DNA from 3 places in the Cellulomonas shaoxiangyii genome. Region 1 is predicted to be linked to each of the others. Evidence: riboswitches for the same ligand, from Rfam matches in the RefSeq annotation. Region 1 holds a riboswitch; each other region holds the start of a gene.
The links. A riboswitch is a leader RNA that binds a small molecule or an ion and turns the genes downstream of it on or off. The one in region 1 is predicted to bind S-adenosylmethionine.
Positions count from the first base shown of each region.

Region 2: linked by a shared signal. The riboswitch ahead of E5225_RS02755 (aminotransferase class V-fold PLP-dependent enzyme) and the one ahead of E5225_RS01100 (hypothetical protein) in region 1 are both predicted to bind S-adenosylmethionine.
Region 3: linked by a shared signal. The riboswitch ahead of E5225_RS00470 (methylenetetrahydrofolate reductase) and the one ahead of E5225_RS01100 (hypothetical protein) in region 1 are both predicted to bind S-adenosylmethionine.

Region 1 covers NZ_CP039291.1:230,915-237,598, forward strand. The annotation lists gene E5225_RS01085 (pectate lyase family protein) at 1-539, opposite strand, end outside; gene E5225_RS01090 (deoxyribonuclease IV) at 725-1,486, shown strand; gene E5225_RS01095 (hemerythrin domain-containing protein) at 1,530-2,006, shown strand; gene E5225_RS01100 (hypothetical protein) at 2,068-2,724, opposite strand; SAM riboswitch class IV at 2,741-2,853, opposite strand; gene E5225_RS01105 (DUF6318 family protein) at 3,003-3,575, shown strand; gene E5225_RS01110 (hypothetical protein) at 3,800-4,444, shown strand; gene E5225_RS01115 (hypothetical protein) at 4,982-5,389, shown strand; gene E5225_RS01120 (nuclease-related domain-containing DEAD/DEAH box helicase) at 5,392-6,684, opposite strand, start outside.
Region 2 covers NZ_CP039291.1:607,635-614,318, reverse strand. The annotation lists gene E5225_RS02770 (pentapeptide repeat-containing protein) at 1-368, shown strand, start outside; gene E5225_RS18190 (GNAT family N-acetyltransferase) at 442-1,533, opposite strand; gene E5225_RS02760 (DUF2867 domain-containing protein) at 1,625-2,071, shown strand; gene E5225_RS02755 (aminotransferase class V-fold PLP-dependent enzyme) at 2,136-3,590, opposite strand; SAM riboswitch class IV at 3,625-3,738, opposite strand; partial or broken gene E5225_RS02750 (recombinase family protein) at 3,785-3,934, opposite strand; gene E5225_RS02745 (hypothetical protein) at 4,506-5,477, shown strand; gene E5225_RS02740 (competence protein CoiA family protein) at 6,223-6,684, shown strand, end outside.
Region 3 covers NZ_CP039291.1:98,472-105,155, forward strand. The annotation lists gene metE (5-methyltetrahydropteroyltriglutamate--homocysteine S-methyltransferase) at 1-1,468, opposite strand, end outside; gene E5225_RS00470 (methylenetetrahydrofolate reductase) at 1,465-2,574, opposite strand; SAM riboswitch class I at 2,669-2,776, opposite strand; gene E5225_RS00475 (hypothetical protein) at 2,913-3,131, opposite strand; gene E5225_RS00480 (DNA-3-methyladenine glycosylase I) at 3,185-3,865, opposite strand; gene E5225_RS00485 (TetR/AcrR family transcriptional regulator) at 3,975-4,832, opposite strand; gene E5225_RS00490 (ATP-binding cassette domain-containing protein) at 4,903-5,874, shown strand; gene E5225_RS00495 (ABC transporter permease) at 5,871-6,671, shown strand.

The DNA.
Region 1 (6,684 bases):
AAGTTGGCGGTGCGCCGGCAGTCGTCCTGGCCCGTGCCGTCGATGTCGAGCGTGAGGTTCGACAGCGTGCGCCAGAAGTTCACCAGCGCGATGCAGTTCGGGTTCGCGGGGTCGTCGGACAGGCAGCGGTTGTACGTCTCGATCTTGCCGTGCACGACGACGTCGGTCGGGGAGCCGCCCAGGCCCGCGACCTCCGTGTAGTAGCCGACCTTCATCTGCAGCGGCTGCTCGGCGGTGCCGTACTCACCGGGCAGGAACAGCAGGCTGTAGCGGGCCGTGCCCATCTCGGCGTCGACCTGCTGCGCGTGGATCGCGTCGACGCGGGACTGGATGTCGGCCACGGGCATGCTCGGGTCGAAGACGACCACGTTCGGGCCGAGGTCCGGCGCGGGGGAGCCGCCGCGCGGCGGGCCGGCCGCGGCGGACGAGGCGACGGCGCCGGCCGCGACGGTCAGCGCGGCGACGGCGGCGAGCGTGCGGGTGCGGCGGCGGTGCCGGTGGGGTCGTCGCCCGGGGGCGGGCGGGGTGTGCAGGTCCATGCGCGGTGCCTCTCCGTTGAGATCCGACTCGGACATCCGGAGCAGACCACATTCGACGGGCAATTAGTAAGGGGTCCGTGCAATTCGGTCGGCGCCGGTGTGCGGGCCGGTGCCCGCAGGGTCGGCGGGTGGGCTGTCGGCGGGGCGGGTTAGCCTGGCGCGACCCCAACCGGAGGAGGCTGTCCGTGGTGCTCATCGGCGCACACGTGCGGGGCGACGACCCGGTCGCCGCCGCCCACGAGGTCGACGCGCAGGCGGTGCAGATCTTCCTGGCCGACCCGCAGGGCTGGAAGAAGCCGGTGCGCCGCGAGGACGCCGACGCGCTGATCGAGTCCGGCCTCGGCATCTACGCGCACGCGCCGTACCTGGTCAACGTCGCCTCGACGAACAACCGCATCCGCATCCCGAGCCGCAACATGATCGCCCAGCACGCCGCGGCGGCCGCCGACCTGGGCGCGCGTGGGCTGATCGTGCACGGCGGGCACGTCGGCGACGGCGACGACATCGCCGTCGGCATCGACAACTGGCGCAAGACGTTCGCGCGCGCCCAGTACCCCGTGCGCGTGCTCGTCGAGAACACCGCCGGCGGCGAGAACGCCTGCGCCCGCACCCTCGACCGCTGGGCGATGCTGTGGGACGCGATCGGTGAGTACGAGGTCGGCGTCTGCCTCGACACGTGCCACGCGTGGGCCGCCGGCGAGGACCTCGAGACGATCGTCGAGCGGCTCACCGCCATCACCGGCCGCATCGACCTCGTGCACGCCAACAGCTCGCGCGACGAGCACGGGTCGAGCCGCGACCGGCACGCCAACTTCGCCACCGGCACCATCCCGCCCGAGCTCATCGCGCACGTCGTGCGGGAGGCGGGCTGCGACGTCGTCGTCGAGACGCCGGGGGAGCGGCAGGCCGAGGACGTGGCGTTCCTCAGGGCGGCGCTCGCGGGCTGAGGGGCTTCCGGGGGTGCGCTCGGGGCTCTAGCGTCGGGGGCACATGCCTACCGACCACCGTTCCCGCATCGTCGCGTGGGACCGTCAGCTCCGCGACGTCCACGCCCGCCTCCGTGACAGCCTGCAGATCGCGCGCGACGCGATCGACGACGACGCCGCGTCCGGTGATCGCCTCACGTCCGACCTCCGGCTCTTCTGCACCGGCTTCTGCGCCGCCCTCGACGGCCACCACCGCAGCGAGGACGCGGCGATGTTCCCCGACCTCGTGGCGCTCGACCCATCGCTCGCCGACGTCGTCGCCCAGCTGGTGCGCGACCACAGCGTGCTCGCGCAGCTGCTCGGCTCCCTGCAGGAGGCCGTCGAGGCGGGCCACGACGCGGCTGCCCTGCACCGCCACCTCGACGGCATCGAGGCGATCATGGAGACGCACTTCCGGTACGAGGAGAAGCGCCTGCTCGAGCCGCTCGCGAGGCTGACGAGCGACCGGCCGCCGCGCGAGATGCTGGGCCCGCTGGCATGAGCCGTGCGGCGCTCGTCGCAGCGCACGCGACGAACGCCGCACGTGCCCCGGCCGGCAGCCGTCAGGCCGGCGGGGGCAGGACCACCTCGTAGCCCGCGCGGTTCAGGGCCTCGACGTGGTCCATGCCGCCCTCGAACGAGCCCGGCAGGTCGCCCGGCCGCATCCACCCGTCCGCGTCCGACCCGAAGATCTGCGTGACCTGGTACCCGTCCCGCTGCTCCGCGAGCACCACCACGTGCTCGTAGCCGCCGCTGCGCGTCCGCATCGGCGGGTCGAGGCGGTACAGCGACGCCGTGTGCGGGAACAGCGCGACGAGCGTCGGGTCGAGCGGCAGGGTGCGGACCAGGAACGCGTACCGCAGCCCCGTCGGGCGGACGACCCCCTCGACGCACGGGCTTGCGACCGCGTCGGTGGCGACGCTGAGGTACCGGCTGCCCACGCGCACGACGCCGCCGTCGTGCAGGCAGACCGTCGGGTCCGCGGCCGCCGCGTGCTCCGCGAACGGCGCCGGGTCGTGCGTCCACCACCGGGCGGGCACGCCGTCGTGGCGGGTCACCTGCACGACGCCGCCGTCGACGCCCGCGACGCGGTACGTCTCGCCCTCCGCGGACACCGCCGCGCTGACGCGGCGCGCCACCGGCGCGTGACCGGGCTCCTGGCCGACGCAGCCCGTCCGCGGCGTGCCGAGCGGGGACTCGATGTCGAAGGGTGTAGCCATGTCTCCTCCTGGGGAGGTCGAGCGTCTTCCCGCGCCGGGCGGCACGGGCGGATCTTCCTCCGGGGGCACCGTGCGCTCGCGCGGTTGCCAGTCGGCCGGCTGGAGGGCTTGAGGCCGAGCTTCGTGATCGGTGCCGACTGTAGGGGCGGGGTGCGACAAGTGCCGTACGCGCCATCCACAGGGTGGGCGGGGCTGGCGTCGAGCACGTCGGGAACCGGTACTTTCCGGGCATGCTTCGACGACGGCGTAGTGCGCTCGTGGCCGCCTTGACGCCCGTGATGCTCGGGGCGCTGGTCGCCGGGTGCACGGGACAGGGGTCGCCGCCCGCGCCGACGTCCTCCGGAACAGCGTCCTCCGACACGCCGTCACCGACCCCCGCGCCGACCGCCGCACCGACACCGACGGCGGACCTGAGCGTCCCTCCTGCTCGGCCCGACGCCATGGCGACGCCGAGCGCCGATGGGGCAGCTGCGGCGGCGTCGTACTTCATCTCGCTCTACCCGTACGCGTACGCGACGGGGGACACGGCCGAGTGGGCCACCATGTCGGGGGCGCAGTGTGCGTTCTGCACCCGTACCCGCGACGGGGTCAGCCGCGTGCACGATGGCGACGGCCGCGTGACCGGTGGCGCGATCGACATCCACGAGGCGCGCGGTACAGAGCTTGATGCGGGTCGTTGGTACTCGGCCAAGGTGATCGCTACGGAGGCCCCCTCGACTGAGACGGACGCCAGCGGGTCGCGGGTCTCGGCCTCCGAGGGCGGCAGGTATGCGTTTGAGGTCGCGTTGACCTACGCCAGTGACGGCTGGACGGTCGACGCCGTGGACGTGAACCCGGCCGACGCGGGATGACCGCTTGGCTTCCGGCCGTCGCGGTCCTGCTCGTCGTCTCCGCGACCACACTGCCAGGGCGCGGCGTCGATGCCGAGGTGCCTGAGGACGACTCTGCGGCGGTGCGGATCTCGGCCGCTCGCTCGGAGCAGCTCGCTCACGCCAACAGCACCGTGCCGGCGGGACAGAGGTTGGTCGAGTACGTGCGGGCGCCGTTGTGCCGGGAAGTGGCGGCGACGTGGACCATGGGAGCGCCTGGCGGCGGGTGTCCGCCCGGAGCCGACACGGCGGGCGCCCTCGACGCCTGCGAGGGCGACACGATCGTGCAGCCGATGTGGCGGCGGGAGCGCGCCACTCCTGCGTCGCCGTGGGGTCAGTGGCAGCAGATCGACAGTGGCGGCTGCGGTGCCGACATCCTGCCCGTGCTCACGGCGGAGGACTTCCGGCGCCTCCCCATCCCCGCCCCGGTCCTCAACGTCCAACCCGCCGCGGACTGGGTGCTGGTGAACATGGAGACGATCGTCTACACCGACCCCTCCCCGGTGACCCTGACCACCGACCTCCTGGGTTACCAGGTCACGGTCGAGGCGACCCCCACCCGCTACACCTACGACTTCGGCGACGGCTCGACACCCCTGGTCACGACCGACCCCGGCTCCCCGTACCCGGCGTTCGACACGTTCCACGTCTACCGCGCGCTGGGTACCCGCACGATCACCCTGACCACCGAGTGGTCCGGCCGCTACCAGGTCGCCGGCTCCCCGGCCTGGCGCGACGTCGACGGCACCGCCCAGACCACCGCCACCAGCGCCCCGTTCGACGTCGTCGAACGCACCAGCAAGCTCGTCGCCGAGCTGTGCACCGCCGTCCCCACACCCGAGGACTGCTGAGGCAAACCCGAGAAGTCCTGCGCCGTCGTGTCGCACCGATGAGCCGCCGCGGGCGGGCACGTCGGTGGTGAGCGGTCGGCGCGTGCTGCCATCGGGTCACGTGCGGCGCCTCCGACCTCCCCGTGAGCCGCCCACAGACCACGATCAGGGCGAGCCCGTCCACGACCGCCCGGAGGTGTCGTCCGGCGTCCCGGCGCGACGACGAGGCTCCTCCGCATGCCTGCTACGACACCTCCTCCGTCCTCCCGCCACCGTCTCCGGGCCGTTCGTCGCGCCGTGTGTCAGCGCGCGGCCCTTGCGCCCGTGCTCGTGCTGGTTGCCGCGCTCGGCGCCTGCGCGCCCGGTGGCGCCGAACCCGACGCCTCGCCGGCTCCACGCCCCGCTCCGAACGCCGCGGCGAGCCCCACCCCGGACGCCGGTCCGTCGCGGGTGGGTGGCGCGCCCAGCGCAGCGCCGCCGACACCCGACGCCCCGGCGTCCTCCGGGACGGTCACCGTCGCCGGCGTCCCCGGTTCCGCGCCCCCGCCGGCGGCGGGCATGGAGGACCCCGGCCAGTACGGCGCCATGGCCTCGGTCGTCCACCTCTTCGCCCTCGCCGACCACGCCATGACCGCCCTCGAGCCCGAGCCGCTGCTCGCCCTGTGCGCCCCGGAGGTCGCCTTCTGCGGGCAGATCGCACGGCAGGTCGACGAGGTGACCGCGGCCGACGGCGCCGAGACCCTGATGCTCAGCACGCAGGTCGACCACGACATGCTCGTCGGGCAGGACGTCGACGCGAGCTGGGTCGTCGAGGTCGACACGGAGATGCTCGGGACGCGTTCCTGGGTGGACCCCGCGAGCGGGCAGTGGCAGGTCCAGGTGGAGGACCCGGTCCGGCAGACCTTGCGGGTGCGGCTGCGGCACGACGGCGCGTCGTGGAGCGTCCTCGAGGTCGGGGTGCCGTGAGGCTAGACCGACGCCACCCACAGGCCGTCGCGTGCGCGGGTCATCGCGACGTACATCTCGCGCAGGCGGTACTCGCGGCGTTCCCGGTCGACCTCGTCGAGCTGCTCCGGCTTCTCGGTGAACCAGGAGGCGCGCACGTCGACCACGAGCACCTGCTTGAACTCCAGCCCCTTCGCCCGCTTGATGGTGCCGACCTTGACCGCGTCCACCGGGACGCCGTCGTACTTCTCGAGGTTCACGACCGGGACGCCGGCGGCCGTGAGTGCCGCCGTCGCGTCGTCCACCCCGCGGCGCGAGAGCGACAGGACGCCGACGTCGCCGTAGCCGGTGCCGACCTGCCGGACGGCCTCCTGCACGCGAGTGACCATGCGGCGGGCGCGGTCGGCCTGGTTCGCACAGCGCACGTACACCGGTTTGGGCCCGCGGCGGGGCACCTGCGTCGGGCGGTCGCCGCGGGCCGTGGCGCCCTCGATGTCGGCGAACTCGTCGTCCGCGACCAGCATCGACGCGAACTGCAGGATCTCCGCGGTGTTGCGGTAGTTGATGTCGAGGACCGTGCCGCGGCCGGCCACCGAGACGCCGGCCTCGGCGAGCGTGAACCCGCCGGGGTAGATCGTCTGCTGGCCGTCGCCGACGAGGGTGAGGCCGTCGGGAGCGTCGCCGACGAGCGCGTGCAGCATGCGCAGCATCACGCACGACAGGTCCTGCGCCTCGTCGACGATCACCGCGGTGTACGGCTCGGCGGGCGGCTGACGGCGCAGCTCGGCCTCGGCGAGCGCGATCTGGTCCGCGAAGTCGTGCACGCCGCGCACGCGCAGCTCGGCGTCGTACGCCTGGTACAGGTCCCACACCACGCGGCGCTGCTGCGGGCCGAGGCGGTGCCGTCGCCCGAGGCGTGGCAGGTCCGCGTACTGCTCCCACTGCGTCAGGCCACGGCCCTTGATGACGTAGCGGACCTCGTCGTGCCAGTAGTCCTGCTCGTGGCGGTCGGTGTCGATGATGCTGCCGCCCGCGACCCGGCCCCACGCGCTGGTCCACGCCGCGGTGATCTGCCTGCCGTCGATGCGGTGCTGCACGCCGCGCTCGTCGAGGATGCGCTTGGCCGTCTCGTGCACGCCCGCGAACTCGACGCGGTCCACGACGTCCGGCGCCAGGCGGGTCAACAGCTGGCGCAGCACGTCCGGCAGCGTCCGGATGTACGTCGTGACCAGCACCCTGCCCTGCCGCGTGCGCGCCAGGTACGCCGCGCGGTGCAGGCCGACGACCGTCTTGCCGGTGCCCGCCGCGCCGCGGAT
Region 2 (6,684 bases), 380 kb from region 1:
TCACCGACGTGCGGCTCGGCGCGCTCGCGGCGTCCGGCGGCGAGTGGCTCCGCGTGCGCGTCGTGGGCGGGAAGATCGACTACCTCGACCTGCGCGGCGCGACGGTCGAGGAGGTGCGGCTGGAGCGCGTCACCGTCGGGGACCTCGACCTGGCGGGCGCGCGCGTCAAGCGGCTCACGGTCGTCGACTGCGACGTGCGACGGCTCGACGTCGGCAACGCCCGCCTCACGGACGTCGACCTGCGCGGCGCGCGGCTGCGGGAGGCGGTCGACGGCGTCGGCGGCCTCGCGGGCGCGACCGTCACGTCGGACCAGCTGCTCGACCTCGCGCCGCTGCTCGCGGCGCACCTCGGGATCCGCATCGGCTGACGTCGCCGCACGCGGCTCCCGGATCGCCGGCGTCGGCGGCCGTCAGGCGCCGGGGACCGTCGGCCCGGCCCGCTCACCACCCCGCGAGGCGCAGCACCTCCGCGGCGACGTCCTGCGGGGTGCGGCCGTCGGTCGCCACGCGGTGCACGTCGGCGCCCGCCTGCGCCTCCAGCCGCCTCGCGGCGGCGTCCGACCGCTGCGCGTGGGCGGTCAGCGACGCCCCGTGCTCGCGGCGGCCGAGCCGCTCGTGCGCGGTCGCGTCGTCCGCCGTGAGCAGCACCGACGTCACGTGCGGCCGGTCACCGACGGCCGCGGCGAGCACGTCGGCCTCGAGGACGCTGACCGTGTTGGTGACGACCAGCCGCCGGTGCCCGAGCGCGCGGTAGCGGCGCCACACGTCGGCGAGGTTCGCGGCGGCGACGCCGTGCTCCCACGGCGCCGGGTGCGCCAGGTCGAGCGCGTCGCCCTCGACGACCGCGTGCGGCACGTCCCGCGCCGTGAGCAGGTCGTGCACCGCCGACGCGACCGTCGTCTTGCCGACGCCCGCGCGGCCGCCGACGAGCAGCAGGTGCGTGCGGTCGTCCGGCACGTGGGCCCCGGCGAGCCGGGCGAGCAGGCGCCCCCGCACGGCCGGCCACTCGTCGGCCAGGACGGAGAAGTACAGCGACGCACCGCGCGTGCCGTCGGGGCGCAGGCGGTGGTCCCGCAGCCGCCCCTCGGGCACGGCCCCGAGCTTCGTCACGGCCGCGACCGAGCGGTGGTTGCGCTCGTCGACGCGGTACGCGACGCGCGCGACGCCCCACCCCTCGAACGCGTGCGCCATCAGCAGCAGCTTGCAGGCCGGGTTCACGTGCGTACCCCACACGGCCGGGGCGTACCAGGTGTGGCCGACCTCGAGCCGGCCCGCGGTGAGGTCGACGTCGTAGAACGAGGTCGACCCGACGACGCCGCCGGTGGCGTCCTCGAGCACCGCGAAGGCGTACCGGCCCGGTGCGGCGAGCGCCGTCGCGACGACGCGGGCCATGTCCGCGACCGTGCGCGGTGTCGGCGAGCTCATCCCGCGCCACACCGCGTCGTCGGTGCAGGCGAGGAGGTCGGCCGCGTGCTCGGCACGCAGCGGGACGAGGCGGACGCCGTGGCCGGTCAGGACGAGGTCGTGCTCCACGGCGGCAGCGTGCCACGGGCGCCGCCGCGCACTCGGCGGCGTCTCAGGCGGCAGGCCCTAGCGTGGCGGCACCACCGACGACGGAGGACGCATGACGCACTGGTCGATCGCCCTGCGGGACGTGCCCGCTCCTGACCACGCCGACGCGGTGATCGTCACGCTGCCGCCCGGCGCGCCGACAGACCCGGCGGTGTGGGCGCGCGAGATCTTCTCGCTCGCGACGATGCCGCGCTGGGTGCTCGCGGCCCTCGCGCTGCGGCAGGCGCTCGTGCCGGTGCTGCGCATCCCGCCCGCACCGCGCGCCGCGTTCGCCGTCGACGAGGTGGTCGGCGGCGAGGCGCTCGTCGCGCACGACGACGTCCACCTCGACTTCCGTTGCGGGGTCGCGGTGGACGCCGACGCACGCCTGGTGCGGGTGACAACGACCGTGCGCCTGCACGGGTGGCGCGGGCGGGTCTACTTCGCGCCCGTCCGGCTGCTGCACCCGGTGGTCGTCACCGCGATGCTGCGCCGGGCGCGGCGGCGGCTCTCGCGCTGACGACCGGCCCGGCGGCAGCCCTCACGCTGACGACCAGCCGGGTGGCAGCGACGTCGGTGCCCGCTCAGTCGTCGACGGCGGGCCCGCACGCGGCGGCCGCCGTCGCGGCGAGGTGGTCCAGCCCGCGCACCTCGACGAGCGGGCGCGTGTCGTCGACGACCGACCAGCAGCCGTCGACGACCTCGTACGCCGCCTGCGCACCACGGGCGACCAGGGCGGCGACGGCCGCGACGAGCCGGTCGACGTGCTCGGCGGTGGTCCCGACGCCGATCGACGCGCGGATCGCACCCTGCGAGGCGCCGAGGTGCGCGAGCAGGGGGTGGGCGCAGAAGCGGCCGTCGCGCACGCCGATGCCGTGCTCGGCGGACAGGTACGCCGCGACCAGCCCGGGGTTGAGGTCGGCGACCGTGAACGTGACCACGCCGACCGGGTCCGGCGAGTCGGGCCAGATGCGGGCGACGCGCACGCCCTCGATGCCCGTGAGCCCGTCGACGAGCCGCGCGCGCAGCTCCTGCTCGTGCGCCTCGAGCGCACCCGTGGGCAGCTCGGCGAGCGTCTCGCAGGCCTGCGCCAGCGCGATCGCGCCGATGACGTTGGGCGAGCCCGCCTCGTGGCGTGCGGGCGCGGGCTGCCACAGCGTCCGGTCGGGGCGCACGTCGCGCACCGCGCCGCCGCCGGCGAGGTACGGAGTGCCGGTGTCGAGCCAGTCGCGCCGCCCGACGAGCGCGCCGGCGCCGTACGGCGCGTACGTCTTGTGGCCGGAGAACGCGACGTAGTCGACGCCGGTGGCGGCGAGCGAGAAGCCGCGGTGCGGGACGAGCTGTGCGCCGTCGACCGCGACGCGCGTGCCGGCGGCGTGCGCCAGCGTGACGACCTCCTCCAGCGGCAGGGCCTCACCCGTCACGTTGGACGCGCCCGTGATCGTGAGCAGCGCGTACGGACGCCGGGCGAGCTCGTCGCGCAGCGCGGCGAGGGTCGCGGCGACCGTCGGCCGCAGCGTCAGGACGGTGGCCGTGCGGGTCTCCCCCGCGTGCGTCCCGGTGCACCGCTGGACCCACGGCAGCAGGTTGGCGTGGTGCTCGACGTCGAGGACGAGCACCCGCCCGCCGTCGGGCACGACGCCCGCGAGCAGGTTCAGGCTGTCGGTCGTGTTGCGCGTGACGACGCAGACGTCGTCCTCGCGCGCCCCGACGAACCGCGCGACCGCCTGGCGCGACGCCTCGAACAGGGCGGTGGAGACCTGCGAGAGGTAGCCCGCACCGCGGTGCACCGACGCGTACAGCGGCAGCACCTCGGCGACGCGCGCGGCGACCGACTCGAGCGCGGGCGCGCTCGCGGCGCAGTCGAGGTTGGCGTAGGTGCGGCTCGTGCCGCCGACCAGCGGGACCGTGGTGGACGCGCCCACCACGGGGAGCAGGGGACCGCGGCCGACGGCGGGGCGGGGCGCCGCCGCGGCGGACGGGGACGCGGTGCCCGACGCCTCGTCGGCACACGCGAAGAGCTCGGTGACGGTCGTCATGGCAGCCTCCTGGACCCGGGGACCCGGAAGGGAGGTCCCGCGCTTGCCGGCACCGGACGGCGCGCGGCCAGGTCGTCACCCGGGGCACCCCACCGCGGAGGAGGGTTGCCGGCCAGCGAGCCGGGGCTTCGCGCTGGCGCTCATGACCTGGCACGAGGATCCGCGCGCCCTCCGGCGGGTGTCAACGTGGGGGCACGGATCGTCTCTCGTTTTGAGACGTTGCTGCCCGTCAGTCCGTGGTCGACGTAGATCCGGTCGGCATCGACGCCGAGGCTCCGAAGCGCGTCCCGCTGGGCGGTCGCATCCTGCGATCTCGTCGAGACCCGGGCATAGCCGATCAGCAGTCCGCTCGTGCCCTCGCTGTCCGGTACAGCTCCCCCTGACCGGGCCTTTTCGGGGGCGGGTCTTTCGGGGACAGTGTCCTGCGCGGCGCTGTGGTCCACGAGCGGCCCATCGCGACTGTCCCGTTGAGCAATCCCCAAACGGGGCGCCAATACCCCTCGTCTCGCATGAGCACACGAGTGACCCAGCTCGCTCCGCCCAGGGGCGTCGAGTCTGCGACGCGGTACGCGCCACCCAACATCACTCCCCCGCGACGGACCTCCTGGGGCCGTTACGAGGCGCGCGCGTTCTTGCGCCGTCCGGTCGATGGCTCATATCTGCAGCACCCGCGGCTGCCACACATGGGTCACATGCGCCGAGACCGACGATGAGAGGAACGCTCATGACCCCGAAGACCCGCCCCGACCAGGCCCGATCGTCGATGACGGCGACTGCTGGCGTTGTCCGTCCTGCAACCGGACCTTCGGAGCCATCCGCCGGCGGCGCTGATGGACGCGCGCGCCAACTCACGGCTGGCGGCGCGCTAGGGCCGTACCAGCCCGATGTTGGCGTCGACTCCCCGATACTCACGGCATGGGTGGTATCGCTGAGGACGTGCGTCCCCCGTTGGCACGGCTGGCCGAGAGGGTGGTCCTGCAAGAACGCGACGCCTACGGGAAGTTGTTCGCCGCTGCTTCGGCGGCAGCGGAGGGCGCAGGGTCCGGGCTGTGGGCCGTCGACCAACAGCGTGCCGCGGGCATTGATGGTGCGGTGGCAGCGTTATCTTGGGCGAGCGATCACGTACAGCGTTGGAGCTTCTCTGTGCGTGACCACGCGGACACGCTCTTACTCCTGCTGCGTCATCAGAAGCTGCTGCCGGTGCCGGCATGGACGGTGAGCCGCGCCATCATGGAAGCGGTGCTTCAGACCTGCTGGTTGCTCGACGCCGAGGCGTCGTCCGAGACTCGGATTGCCCGGGCTGCAAGCATTCTACCGGCGGTGCTCAACGAATCGATTGTCTTACTCGAGCGGTTTGGCAGCAGCGTGGTGGACGAACTTGAAGAGAAGCGGCAGGCGCGCGCAGACCTCGAGTGCGTCTTGACCCAAGACGGGTTCCGGGTTGAGCGCGCGACGGACAAGCATGGGCAAGTCACGGACGCCATCGGTCGGGTTTGGTTCGCGGGCCAGTCAGCCTCGACACGGAACAACATCACCCAGCTAGCGGCGAAGTACGTGCCGGATGACCCGTGGCTCTATGGACTATTCTCCGGGGCTGCCCACGCCAAGCCTTGGCTGCTCATGGGGCTCAGCGACGACGTCGACGAAGCGATACGTTCCCTCGTGCTGCCGCTGCTGCCGATCAGTGATGCGTATAGCCGGGCCCTGTGCGGGTACTTCGACCTGGACGCTGAGCCGTACGTCCGGGCCCGACGTACTCGTCTGGTGGCGATGGTCGAGCGCGGCTCGTCGGTTCGAACTATCGATCGGTCCATCGAAGAGTCAGCATTTGGGACAAAGATGAGCGGTCTGCGGTACTACGAGCTCGGGCGCACCGAGAAGAGGTGATCCCCCGTCAAGGCAGCTCGTCGGGCACCGAACGAAATCGGGTCGTGCGTGACCGGCCACCGCGCCGGATTCGGCCTGTGGTTTCGGCCCCTTGCGCCCTGGGGTCTGACGTGCCGGGGCGGGGTGGCCGGCGACGATCTCTTCGGCCGCCGCTCGGCAGTTGTCGTAGCCGAACTAGTCCCCTGGTCCACGCGCGACCGTCGCCGCCTGGCAGTCAGCGCACGTGAGATGGCGCCAGCCACAGGCCACACCCGTTGACCTCGAAGCCCTCGCCATCGCGGACGCTCACGCTCACCTTGCCAGGGGAGAAGGAGACGAACGTTGTCATCGATGATGTCACCGCCGCCGGACGTGCGGGACCAGTAGCAGTTCTCTAGCCGTGGTGGCAGGCCAAGACGGTCTGGCTCCCGGCTGCAGGCATCTGCCGCCGTTGAGGCGCCCTCATCGGCACCGGCCCGCGGCGCGGCGCGTCGCCGCACGAGGCGTGAAGGGCGTTCTCGACGTCGACGCCGGGCGCTCGAGGACCGCCGGCACAGCGGGGGGCCGCAGCGACGCCCCGCGCCGCCGGTCGGAGGCCCACCGGAGTGGCGATCCAGCGCTCGAGCGCTACGCCGCCGGAACCGGGCTCGGCGGCACGCCGCACTGCGCTGACCGGGTGACAAGACGCGACGCGCGGCTTCGCGTACCGGGAGAAACCGCCCGGGCGGCTGGTCGATGTGTCGGCGCCTACAGGTAGACGACCGGCATGGCCTTGGACGAACTGCGGCATGCGGTGACCGATGGTGCCGACGGGACGGCGCACGTCGTGGCGCCGGCGGAGCGCGAGGACGCGCTGCGGCTCCGGATTGATCACCAGTTCTGGTGCACGACCCAGGCAGGAGGCTGCGGCCAGCAACTGGAGCTGCCGGCAGGGCCGGTACGAGGGCCCTACTTCCGGCACAAGCGCGGAGCCTCGCCATGCGCGCTACTCAGTTCCGGGCGGGACGTGGGTGGCGCGTACGCGCATCTGGCGTACCAGCGCGAGCTCATGGCGTGGCTGCAGGGGCAGGGCTACGTGCCGACGATCGAGCACACGTTGGACGGCGCAGGGCGCGCGGACCTGCACGTTGTGGTGAACGGGGTCGAGCACACCCTTGAGGTGCAGCTAACGGACCTTGGCAGCACGGCGTGGCGCGACCGAGATGACCGGTACCGCGGCGCGGTCGAT
Region 3 (6,684 bases), 130 kb from region 1:
TCATCTCGTCCTCGTACTGCTCGGCCGTGAGCTCGCCCTTGCCGAACGCCGCGCGGGCCCTGCGGATGTCCGGCGTCTGCGGGAACGAGCCGATCGTCGTGGTCGGCAGCGCGGGCAGCCGGAGGCGTGCGGCCTGGGCGCTCTTGCGCTCGGCGAACGGGCCGCGGCGGAACTGCTCGTCCGTGAGGCCGGCGGCGCGCTCACGCACCTCGGGCCGCACGACGCCCGGGGCGCTCGCGCGGCTGCGCACGGCGTCGGACGCGGCGAGCAGCTGCTCGTGCACGGCCTCCCGCCCCTCGGTGAGGCCCTCGGCGAGCACGGCGACCTCGCGGACCTTCTCGTCGGCGAACGCGAGCCAGGACGCGAGCGTCGCGTCGAGCGCCGGCTCGTCCTCGACGGTGTGCGGGACGTGGAACAGCGACGTCGACGTGCCCACCGTGACCGCGCGCGCCGCCAGGGTCTCGAGCCGCTCGAGCACGGCCAGCTTCGCGTCGAGGTCGGCGCGCCAGATGTTGTGGCCGTCGACGACGCCCCCGACGACCGTCTTGCCCGCCAGGCCGCCCACGACGACGGTCGGCGCCTCGCCCCGGACCAGGTCGATCGCGATGCCGTCCACGTCCGTCGCGGCGAGCACCGGCAGCGCGGGGCCCAGGTCGCCGTAGGGCGCGGCGACGAGGATCGCGGGGCGGTCGGGACGCGCGAGCTCGGTGGCCAGCGCGCGGTAGGCGCGGGTCGTCGCCTCGTGGAGCGCCTCGGCGGGCACGCCCACGGAGTCGGACACGAGCGCCGGCTCGTCGAGCTGCACCCACGTCGCACCGGCCGCCGCCAGCTCGGTGAGCAGGCGTGCGTAGACGGGCAGCAGGTCGTCGAGGCGGTCGAGCGGGTGGAAGCCCGCGGGCGCGTCCTCGCTCGGCTTGGACAGCGCGAGGAACGTGACCGGGCCGACCACGACGGGACGCGTGAGCACGCCGTCCGCGAGGCCCTCGGCGAACTCCGCCACCGGCCGGTCGCTGGCGTAGCGGAACGCCGTGCCCGGGCCGATCTCGGGGACGAGGTAGTGGTAGTTCGTGTCGAACCACTTCGTCATCTCGAGCGGGAGGTCGTCGCCGCGGCCGCGGGCGACGGTCGAGTAGCCGGCGAGGTCGAGGCGGCCGTCGGCGTCCTGCAGGTCCGCGAAGCGCGCGGGGACCGCGCCGACGAGCGCGGCGGCGTCGAGCACGTGGTCGTAGAACGAGAACGCGCTCGGGATCGCCGGGGCGTCCGTCGCGAGGCCGAGCTCGGCGAGGCGCGTGCGGGTGCGCCGGCGCAGGTCGGCGGCCACGGCCTCGACCTCGTCCGCGGAGGTGCGGCCGGCCCAGAAGGCCTCGAGCGCCTTCTTCAGCTCGCGGCGCGGCCCGATGCGCGGGTAGCCCAGCACGGAGCCGGCGGGGAACGCCGGGGCGGCGGTCGGGGTGACGGTGGTGCTCATGACGGGATACCTCGCGGTGTGGTGGTGGGCACGGCGGCGGGGTCGCCGGCGGGCTCGGGGGACGTCGTAGGACGGGTGGGCGCGGCGCGGTCCGCCGGGGCACGGCCGGGTGCCGGGGGGCCGCCGCGCAGGTCGGCGCCCTCGAGCAGGTCGAGGGCTGCCTCGTGCCTGTTGAACGTGTAGACGTGCACGCCCGGCGCACCGCCGTCGAGCACGCCGTTGACCAGGTCGACGCTCGCGCGGATGCCGCGCCGGTGGCGCTCGGCGGGGTCGTCGACCGAGCCGAGCAGGTCGAGGAGGGTGCGCGGGACGGGCACCCCGGTGAGCTCCTGCACGCGCTCGAGACGCGCCGGGTCGGTGGTCGGGATGATGCCCGGCACGATCGGGATGGTGACCCCCGCGCGCCGCGCCTCGGCGACCAGGCCGAGGTACGCCTCCGCGTCGAAGAAGACCTGCGTGATGGCGAAGTCGGCACCGGCCTCCTGCTTCGCGAGCAGCGCCTGCACGTCCTGCTCGCGCGTGCCGCCGGTGGCGTGGTTGCCACGCGGGAACGCGGCGACGGCCACCGACAGCGGCCGCACGCGCGCCCGGACCGCCTGTGCGGGGCTGCCCGCGCAGCGCCGCCGCTCGATCTCGCGCAGCAGCGCGACGAGCCCGGCCGCCGTGTCGACGCCGTCCGGGTGCGGCTGCCAGTCCGTCTGCCCCGCGGGCGGGTCGCCGCGCAGCGCGAGGAACGAGCGCACGCCCTCGTCGAGGAACTCCTCGACGATCGTGGCGACCTCCTCGCGCGACGTCCCCACGCAGGTCAGGTGGGCGATCGGGTTCAGCGTCGTCTCGCGCAGCAGGCGCGTCACGAGCGCGCGCGTCGTCTCCCGCGTGCGGCCGGAGGCGCCGTAGGTGACGGACACGAAGTCCGGCTCGGCGGCCTCGAGCTCGCGCACGGTCCGCCACAGGCGGGGCGCCGCGTCGAGGTCCCGCGGGGGGAACAGCTCGAAGGACACCGTCGGCCGGTCCAGCGCGGCGGCCGGCTCGCTCCGCCGGCGGGCGGTGCGCGGCGGGGCCTCGACCGCCGCCGCGGGTGGCCGGGTCCCGGTCACGGCGGTCATCGGGCGGTCCCGGCCGAGGTGCGGCCGGGAGGGGCTGCGCCGGCGTCCCCGGCCGGCGCGGGGCCGTCCGAGGGGTCGGCGGCGTGGGTGGGCACGCTCATCGTCACTCCATCGTTCCTGGCGGAAGCACCCACACCCTCAACGTGGAGGGGGGTTGCTGCGGCGTCGCTGAGCCAGGTCTCTCGGCCGCTCTGGATGGTCGAGGGGAGCGTATCCAGCGTGACCGGATGGCGGACAGAGGTGACCGTTGGGTGAGACGACCGGTTCCGCGGTGCGGTCGTGCGCCTGGGACGACGGGCGGGTGCGCCGGGGAGCGGGGTCCGGGGTCGGGGGTGGTGTCAGCGCTCGCGGCGGTGCAGCGACTGCGCCCGCTGGTCGCGCGGATGGCGCGGCCGCGGTACGCCGTACCAGGCGGTGGGCGAGCCGGCGGGCACCGACAGGAGGCCGTCCTGCACGGCCTCGAGGACGCCCGGGTCGGGCGTCGCGCACGACTGCCACGCGTCCTGAGCGGCGCGCACGGCGTCGTGCCGCCCCTGGCCGTCCCGCTGCTCCGCCATGCCCGGCACCCTAGTGCGCGCCGCGCGTCCGGGTGAGCCGTCCGGGCGCGGTGTCACCCCGCCGGAGCAGCGTCGTGGCCCGGGGCCGTCCCGTCCGCCGCGGTCCGGTCCCCGCCGCCCGACCGCGCCCGGGAGGCCACCACCGGGCACGTCGCGAGGTGGTCGTCGACGACGCCGCACGCCTGCATCGCGGCGTAGGCGGTGGTCGGGCCGACGAACCGGAAGCCGAGCGCGCGCAGCTCACGCGCGAGCGCGGCCGACTCCGGGGTCCGGCCCGGCACGTCCGTCCACGTCGTGGCGCGGGGGCGCGGGCCGGTGGGCGCGTGCGACCACAGCACCTCGTCCAGCGTGCGGCCCGCCGCGTGCAGCGCGAGCGTCGCGCGCGCGTTCGCGACCGTCGCCTCGATCTTGGCCCGGTTCCGCACGATCGCCGCGTCGGCGAGCAGGCGCGCGACGTCGGACTCGTCGAACCGTGCGACCACCTCGGGGTCGAACCCGGCGAAGGCCGCGCGGAAGGCGGGCCGCTTGCGCAGGATCGTGATCCAGGCCAGCCCGGACTGGAACGCCTCGAGGGCGAGGCGCTCGTACAGCGCGTGCTCGTCGTGCACCGGGACGCCCCACTCGTCGTCGTGGTAGGCGGCGTACAGGGGGTCGCCGTCGCCGAAGCAGCGGCCGGCGACGAGGGGCCGGTCGGCGTGCGCGGCGGTCGGGGCGTCCGGCGTCGGTGGCGTCATGCCGGGATCCTGCCTGGCGCCGGTGACGTCGTCGACGCGCGTCCTGGCGCCCGGTGCGCGCCGGCGCGACGCCGCGGGCTGAGGGCGGCTCGGTGCCCGCCGCCGCGCGTCACGGCCGTGCGGACCGGGCGACGAGCGCCGCGATCCCGTCGAGGATCATCGTGGTGCCGAAGTCGAGCCCAGCGCGGTCGGTCGGCTCGGCGGTCGGCTCGCCGGCCGGCCGGTCGAACGCGCCGCCCGCCACGGCCCGCGCGAGGGCCGGGTGCTCGTCGGGCGACACCAGCCGGGCGATCAGGGCGTCGGGGTCGCCCTGCCCACCCCCGGCGGCGGCCACCTGTCGCTGCCGTGCGGTGTAGGCGCTCTCGAGGCGCGCCCAGTCCAGCTGGTGGCTCGCGAGCACGCCGACCGCCTCGACCTTGTGGGCCTCGGGCACCTGCGTGTCCTCCAGGCACGCGAGCATCGCGTCCATCCACGCGAGCCGGTTCGGGCCCAGCGCGAACAGCACGGCGGGCAGGTCCGCGAACCACGGGTGGGCGGCGAGGGTGGGTCGCTGAGCCTCGAGGAGGGTCTCGAGGCGCGCCCGCCAGTCGCCCGCCTCGGGCCCGACGGGCGTCGGCGGCCCGGCAGCCCGGTCGACCATGAGCATGAGCAGCTCGTCCTTGCTGCGCACGTGCCGGTAGAGCGACATCGTGGTGAAGCCGAGCGACTGCGCGACCCGCGCCATCGACACGGCCTCGAGCCCCTCGGCGTCCGCCAGTGCGACGCCGGCGTCCGCGATCCCGTCGAGCGACAGGCTCGGCCGCGGTCCGCGCCGCCCGGGTGCGGGGCGTCGCCACAGGACGGCGACGTCGGGAGGCAGGCCCGCGGGCTCGCCCGGCGGTGCGGGCGCGACGGGGCTCTCGCCCGCCGGGCCCTCGGCGCGCCGGTCGGGTTCGGGGCGCGCGGCGCCGTCCGTGTGCTGGTCCATTGACGACCGATCCTATGACTGTGTATGACATACACAACGAGTGTGCGGCATACACAGAATCGAGGCGGCGATGGACGAGGCGATGATCGCGGCGCGCGGGCTGCGCAAGGCGTACGGCGGGCGGGCCGTCCTGGACGGGGTCGACCTCACCGCGCACCGCGGGCAGGTCGTGGGCCTGCTCGGGCCCAACGGCGCCGGCAAGACGACGGTGGTGCGGATCCTGTCCACGCTCGTGGCACCCGACGGCGGCGCGGCCCGCGTGGCCGGGTTCGACGTGGTGCGCCAGGCCGCCCGTGTCCGCGGCGCGATCTCGCTCACCGGTCAGTACGCGGCCGTCGACGAGCTGCTCACCGGCGAGGAGAACCTGCGCCTCGCCGCGCGGCTCGCGCACCTCCCCCGCGGTCAGGTGCGCGGGGACGCCGCGGACATGCTCGAGCTGTTCGACCTGACGGACGCCGCGCGCCGCACCGTCCGCACGTACTCCGGGGGCATGCGCCGCCGGCTCGACCTCGCCGTGAGCCTGCTGAGCCGGCCCCAGGTGCTCTTCCTCGACGAGCCGACCACCGGCCTCGACCCGCGCAGCCGCAACGCGCTGTGGGACGTGGTCCGGTCCGTCGCGGCGGCGGGCGGCACGGTCCTGCTCACCACGCAGTACCTCGAGGAGGCCGACGCGCTCGCCGACCGCGTCGTGGTGATCGACCGCGGCGTCGTCATCGCGGAGGGCACCGCCGCACGCCTCAAGTCCGCGGTCGGCTCGGCGCACGTCGAGGTCGTGCTCGCGGACGGCACGACGCGGCGCACGGCGACCGACGGCTCGGTGGCGGACGTGCGCCGGATCCTCGCCGACGTCGAGCAGCGCGCCCTCGACGTCGTGCACTGGCAGGTCCGCACCCCCACGCTCGACGACGCGTTCCTCGCCCTCACCGGCCAGGACGCCCGCCCCGGGCCGCGCGCCGTCCCGCCCGCCCTCGTCCCGCCCGCGTCCGCCCCGGCCGCCCCCGCCCCGCCCGCCCTCGTCCCGCCCGCCCAGGAGCCCCGATGACCGCCGTCGACCTGACGCCCCGCCCCGTGCCCGCGCCGCCGCGCCCCGGCGACGTCCTCCGCGACACGCTCGCCCTCGTGGGACGCAGCCTGCGGCGGTCCACGCGGCAGCTCGACACCCTGCTGCTCGCGGTCCTGCTGCCCGTGGTGCTGCTGCTGCTGTTCGTCTACGTGTTCGGCGGCGCGATCAGCTCCGGCATGGCGTACGTCGACTTCGTCGTGCCGGCGATCGTGCTGCTCACGGCGGGGTACGGCGCGGCGACCACGGCGGTCGACGTGGCGAGCGACATGACGAACGGGATCGTCGACCGGTTCCGCAGCATGCCCGTGCCGGCGGGCGCCGTGCTCACGGGCCACGTCGCGGCGAGCCTCGCCCGCAACGTCGTGTCCACCGCGCTCGTCGTCGCGGTCGCGCTGCTCGTGGGCTTCCGCCCGGACGCGTCCGCCGGACGGTGGCTGGCCGCGCTCGGCGTCCTGCTCGTGTACGTGCTCGCCCTCACGTGGGTCGCCGTCGCGATCGGGCTCGTGGCGTCCGGGCCGGAGGCGGCCAGCGGGTTCACCTTCGTCATCATGTTCCTGCCGTACGTCTCCAGCGCCTTCGTGCCGGTCGGCACGATGCCGTCGGTGCTCGCCGCCCTGGCGGCGGTGAACCCGGTGACACCCGCCGCCGACGCCCTGCGCGGGCTGCTCCTCGGGCTGCCGGCCGACGGCGCGGCCGTCGCGGCGGTCGCGTCCTGGGGGGCCCTGCTCGTGGTGGCGCGCGTCGTCGCCGGCGCCCTGTTCCGCCGCCGGCGCTGACGCCCGCCCCGGG